2 regions of the Shewanella sp. POL2 genome follow, and region 1 is predicted to be linked to the other one. Evidence: predicted binding sites of a transcription regulator. Region 1 holds the regulator's gene; the other holds the start of a gene.
The links. Region 1 encodes NrdR, which represses ribonucleotide reductase genes. Its sites were predicted from a motif close to AAACACNANATNTNGTGTTT; they were not measured.
Positions count from the first base shown of each region.

Region 2: a site for NrdR is predicted at 2,061-2,080, ahead of nrdD (anaerobic ribonucleoside-triphosphate reductase). Genes of this name have one in related genera too.

Region 1 covers NZ_AKZL01000009.1:55,056-58,227, forward strand. The annotation lists gene ribD (bifunctional diaminohydroxyphosphoribosylaminopyrimidine deaminase/5-amino-6-(5-phosphoribosylamino)uracil reductase RibD) at 1-858, opposite strand, end outside; gene nrdR (transcriptional regulator NrdR) at 945-1,394, opposite strand; gene glyA (serine hydroxymethyltransferase) at 1,605-2,858, opposite strand; gene ettA (energy-dependent translational throttle protein EttA) at 3,049-3,172, shown strand, end outside.
Region 2 covers NZ_AKZL01000018.1:56,422-59,593, forward strand. The annotation lists gene nrdD (anaerobic ribonucleoside-triphosphate reductase) at 1-2,030, opposite strand, end outside; gene SHEWPOL2_RS06955 (hypothetical protein) at 2,334-3,014, opposite strand; gene rssA (patatin-like phospholipase RssA) at 3,127-3,172, opposite strand, start outside.

The sequences.
Region 1 (3,172 bases):
GATGCGACCATCAATCGCCGGTAATTGAAGACAAGTCACATGGGACGGCAACTGCGCCATAAAGGCTGGCGAGTATGGCTCAGTTGAGACTAATAAAATCGGCGATTCAATCGCAAGCAAAGCTGCCTTAATCGGCATGCGGCAGCGACTGTCTAAAATCACCCGTAGCGGTTGTAAAATTTGCGCCTCACTCAATAGTGAGTTAAGACTGCCAAGCTCTGAGTAGCGCACATTGAGGGATGGATCATCGGCCAGTACGGTTTCAATCCCAGTGACCAGTGCGCAGGCGCGCAAACGTAAGCGCTGCACATCGCGGCGAGCTTCGGGGCCTGTAATCCACTTAGAGACACCATTGGATAATGCGGTTTTACCATCGAGACTCGCGGCAAGCTTTACCGTCACCCAAGGTAGGCCCGACTCCATGCGCTTCATAAAACCAAGATTTAAAGCATAGGCCTCATCGCGATGTAAACCGACATCCACTTGAATGCCCGCATCGCGCAGCATTTGAATACCGCGACCACCGACCTGAGGATTGGGATCTTCAACCGCCACCACCACACGTTTTACACCTATGTTGATCAACGCCAAGGCGCAGGGCGGCGTACGACCATAATGGCTGCAAGGCTCTAAGGTGACATAGGCGGTCGCGCCACGGGCAAGCTCGCCAGCCATGCGCAGTGCATGCACCTCGGCGTGGGGCTCGCCGGCTTTTTGATGATAACCTTCACCGACAATCTGATTATCTTTTACGATAACGCAGCCCACACTGGGATTGGGGCGAGTGGTATAAAATCCTTTGCGAGCCAGTTGTATGGCTCGGCTCATCATCTGGTTGTCGAGTTCTGAGCAATTCATATAAACCCTATGAAATCTTGAGGAAGCGTACCGAATGCAGCGCAAAACGAGGCTCGAACCCAAGCACTAACCTAAGATAATCCACCTTACTTTTGCAGTTTCGCAATCGCCTCTCCAAATTCGGAGACATCTTCAAAGGCGCGATAAACCGAGGCAAAACGAATATAGGCAACCTTGTCTAGGCTCATTAACTGTTCCATCATCAAGTTGCCTATCATCTCGGATGGCACTTCACGCTCGCCAGTCGCCCGCAGCGTTGACTTGATTTTACTTAAGGCCTGCTCGATTTCATCCATGGACACGGGGCGCTTTTCGACCGCGCGTAACATACCTGCTTGCAGCTTTTCTTCATCAAAGGGTTGACGCGTACCATCGCGTTTAATCACCCGTGGCATGACTAATTCGGCCCCTTCGAAGGTAGTAAATCTTTCATGGCATTCGGTGCATTCTCGGCGACGACGCACTTGATGGCCTTCCGCCACTAATCGGGAATCGATCACCTTAGTATCTGTCGCGCTGCAAAATGGACAATGCATTGAGCCTCCTGCCGTGAATGGAATAAAGCCTATGGCTTTCGCTGTATCTAGCTTAAACCGAGCGGGTTTAAGTCTACGATTTTAGCAATAAAAATGGCCGCTTAATGCGGCCATGGGATTTTATCCTATTTATCGGCTGAGGTTAACCACCTAAGAGTGACACCCTAAGCAGTTGTGAACTCAGCCGCCATATCTGGATAAATTAACGAATTAACCGTAAACAGGGAAACGGGCGCACAGAGCCAATACTTGGCCTTTTACGCGCTCGATGACCGCTGGATTGTGAGCATCGTCGAGGATGTCACAGATCCAACCGGTTAACTCTTTCGCTTCAGCTTCTTTAAAGCCACGGCGAGTGATCGCAGGCGTACCGATACGTACACCAGAGGTCACGAATGGAGAACGTGGATCGTTTGGCACAGAGTTTTTGTTTACTGTGATGTTCGCGCTACCTAAAGCGGCATCGGCTTCTTTACCCGTCAGGTCGCGACCGATTAAGTCCACCAGCATTAAGTGGTTGTCAGTACCACCAGAAACGATCTTGTAACCGCGCTCTAAGAACACTTCAACCATGGCTTTAGCGTTCTTAACCACTTGTTGTTGGTAAGCTTTGAACTCTGGCTCTAAAGCTTCTTTGAAGGCTACCGCTTTACCTGCGATAACGTGCATCAAAGGACCGCCTTGACCGCCTGGGAATACCGCAGAGTTCAGCTTTTTGTATAACTCTTCATCATCGGCAGCAGACAGAATGATACCGCCACGAGGACCGGCTAAGGTCTTGTGAGTGGTTGAGGTCACAACGTGCGCGTGTGGCACTGGGTTTGGATACACGCCAGCGGCGATAAGACCCGCAACGTGTGCCATGTCGACAAACAGGTAAGCACCGATTTTATCTGCGATTTCGCGCATTCTTGCCCAGTCAACGATGCCAGAGTATGCAGAGAAACCACCGATCATCATCTTAGGCTTATGTTCAACCGCCAGACGTTCCATTTCGTCGTAGTCAATTTTGCCTGATTCATCGATGCCGTAAGGAATGATGTTGTACAGTCTACCGGAGAAGTTAACAGGTGAACCGTGGGTCAAGTGACCACCGTGAGCGAGGTTCATACCTAAAACGGTATCGCCTGGTTTTAACAATGCCATGTAAACGGCGCTGTTTGCTTGAGAACCTGAGTGAGGTTGTACGTTTGCGTAAGTCGCGCCAAACAGTTGTTTTGCACGCTCAATCGCTAAGGTTTCAACTACGTCCACATACTCACAACCACCGTAGTAACGCTTGCCTGGATAGCCTTCGGCGTACTTATTGGTTAATTGTGAACCTTGCGCTTGCATCACGCGTGGACTGGTGTAGTTTTCAGAAGCAATCAGCTCAATATGCTCTTCTTGACGCAGAGTTTCGTTCTGAATCGCGTTAAACAGTTCCGGATCATAATCTGCGATATTCATATCTTTTTTCAGCATTGCTTACTCCAGCTGCCAATTCTTGTAGGTAGGGTTGCGCGGTATTCTACTCGTAACGAGCCGACAATCCCAGTCTCTGAAACATGAAAATCCTACAGTTTTAGCTTGAATGCGCCTCAATCCCGAGTTGAGTTCGGCGCGCAATCGAGTAGAATTAGCCGCATCATTAGTCACTTATAGATGCAGAAAAATGGCTCAGTTTGTTTACAGCATGTTGCGGGTGGGCAAGGTTGTTCCGCCTAAGAAGCAGATCCTTAAAGACATTTCCTTAAGCTTTTTCCCCGGCGCCAAGATCGGTGTGTTAGGTCTTAACG
Region 2 (3,172 bases), on a different contig from region 1:
CGGCGCGTAACAGACACTCGACTTGGCTCATGGTTGCCGCATTTAGGGCAAGTAAATCCTTTACTAGTACAGCTAAATTCGCCGGTAAAACCACAATCATAACATTCGTCAATCGGCGTGTTAGTACCGTAGTAAGGTACACGGCTATAGCTGTAATCCCAGACATTTTCGAGCGCTTCGATATTGTGCTGCATATTAGGATATTCGCCGTAGCAAATAAAACCACCATTGGCGATGGCGGGATATGGCTGCTCAAAATCGATTTTATCGTAAGGATTCACGTGCTTTTCCACATCTAAATGGAAGCTATTGGTGTAATAGCCCTTATCGGTTACACCCGCAACCACACCAAACTGGCGCGCATCGAGCTTACAAAAACGACTGCAGAGACTCTCACTTGGGGTGCTATAAAGGCTGAATCCATAACCCGTTTCGGCCTTCCATGCGTCGGTAGCCGCTTTAAGGTGCGCAACAATCGCCACCGCTTTTTCACGAAGCTTAGCATCATCAAACACATGGGTTTCAGTGCCATAGAGCGCATTAATGGTTTCATGTAAACCGATATAACCTAATGAAATCGATGCCCGACCATTTTTAAAGATTTGGGCGATATCATCATCGGCACGCAAGCGCACGCCACAGGCACCTTCCATATACAAAATCGGCGCAACTCTGGCTTTCACTCCGTTTAACCGTTCGATACGCGTATCTAATGCGCGGCGGGCAAGTAATAGCCGCTCATCCAGAATACGGTAGAACTCAGCCTCATCGCCATTCGCTTCTAGCGCAACACGTGGCAAGTTTAAGCTAACAACGCCAAGGTTATTGCGCCCTTCATGGACGAGTTCACCATTTTCTTTATAGGAACCTAAAAAGCTGCGGCAACCCATAGGGGTTTTAAACGACCCCGTCACTTTTTCCACTTGCTCATAGTTCAAAATATCTGGATACATGCGCATACTGGCGCATTTAAGGGCCATTTGTTTTACATCGTAATTGCAATCGCCGACTTTGTGGTTAATACCATCACGGATGGCAAACACCAATTTAGGGAACACCGCTGTTTTACGATTTTTACCTAACCCCGCCATGCGTACTTTCAGCATCGATTGTTGAATTAAACGCGACTCCCACGAAGTACCTAGACCGAAACCAAAGGTCACAAACGGGGTTTGTCCATTAGCGGTATGTAAGGTATTCACCTCATATTCAAGGGATTGGAAAGCATCGTGGCATTCTTTTTCAGTCTGAGCAGTGGCATAGGCTTTAGCATCTTTAATCTGCCAGTTCAGTGCCACTTGATAATGTTTGTCATAACTCTTGGCCACAAAAGGCGCTAACACTTCATCAATACGATTAATCGTGGTGCCGCCATAGATATGGCTTGCCACTTGGGCAATAATTTGCGCCGTCACGGCCGTAGCGGTAGAGATCGATTTTGGGGTCTCAATTTCGGCGTTGCCCATCTTAAAGCCATGGGTCAACATGCCCGCCAAATCAATCAACATACAGTTAAACATCGGGAAAAAGGGCGAGTAATCAAGATCGTGATAGTGGATCTCACCGATTTCGTGCGCAGCCACCACATCCTTAGGCAGAATATGGCTCTTGGCATAATGTTTAGCCACGATGCCCGCCAGCAGATCCCGTTGAGTTGGGATCACTTTAGAGTCTTTATTGGCGTTTTCATTTAACAGTGCGGCATTGCTCTGCTCGACTAAACCACGGATTTCAAGATTGAGCTTACTGGTAGCATCGCGGCAAATGTCTCTGTCGTGACGATATTCAATGTAGACCCGTGCCAATGATTTATGAGGGCCTTCCATCAATAGGTTTTCAACCGCATCCTGTAGATGGTGGATTTCAACTTCTGCCATATTCGCCACTCGTTCTCTCACACAAGCGGCTACCGTCGCGGCATAATCTGCGTCCTCTATCCCAACCGAGTTTGCAGCAGCGACCACTGCATCTCTTATCCTTGTTTCATCAAAAGGTGTGCGGCAACCATCCCGCTTGATCACGACTGGCATTGTTTAATTCCTCTCCATCCCGATTAAAATTAACACTATATATAGTGATTAAATAATCTATCAACACAATATGTAGGCAATTAAGCGGCATCGACACCTAAAATTCCATGATCCAGATCATGATTTATCGGATGGATAAAAAGAACAAATAAGAACTGCTGCCAAACCCAATGATCTCAGTTTTAGGCCTTGACCTTGATGCTAAAGCAAGATAGTAGACACAGGAAATGGCGCTAATAATGACAAAAGACTTTGACCCAGAAGCCAAAGTCTATTGTTTTTGAAAGAATATTGTAAATAAGACTAGCGCTTAGCTAAGGCAAGATAACTGCTCAATTGTCCCAACGCCGATTGCTGCATCCCCATGGATGAAGCCACCTGCATCGTTGATTTAAGTCCCTGCCATAACTGTTTTTGACTATCGCTCATGGTGGGGTTGCTATTCAAATAATCCGTTAATTGACCAAACACTTTAGTCGCCTTTTGTGCCAGCACTGGCGACTGGGCATCATCCATGTTTTTTAACACATTTTTAGCATCTACTAACGTGTTGATCATCGGGCTATTAGGCGATTTTTCAGCCAAAGACTTTAGCTCATCATCGATAAAATCCTGCAAAGACTGCTTATTGGTACTTTGGCTTGGCAAACTAATGCCGTTTTGCGAGAGCCGTTCCACCTGTGCATCGGAAAGAATACCGTCTTTTTGTAACCGCGAGACTAAAGCGGGTATCTCAGCCACGCTAAATTTGCCATCAGCAAAAAAATCTTTCGACATGGCCTGAATTTTTTGTGCTCGCAGTGCCCGTGGTGACAGCGCTATCTCGTCACTCGGTTTAGTATCAACCTTAGGGGGTTCTTTGGCTGAGGAGTTTGACTCCGTACTCGATTCAGTTTTACCTGTCTCCGTCTTTTTGCTATTCAGGCCATAAGCTTCAGCGGCACTGCTACGATTTAGATTAAGGGCATTTAAAAGAGAATTCATCGTCAATAATTCGGCGTCTAATACTGATTAATGGTTTTAAAGCAAAAACTAAGCCAATCAAGCAGTAAGTAGTGTCATATCGTAATTAACAGATAAATTCATCCTGACATTTTTAGCCTTTCCAGATCGCAGCTTCAATTAAATGTGCCACTTTTGCC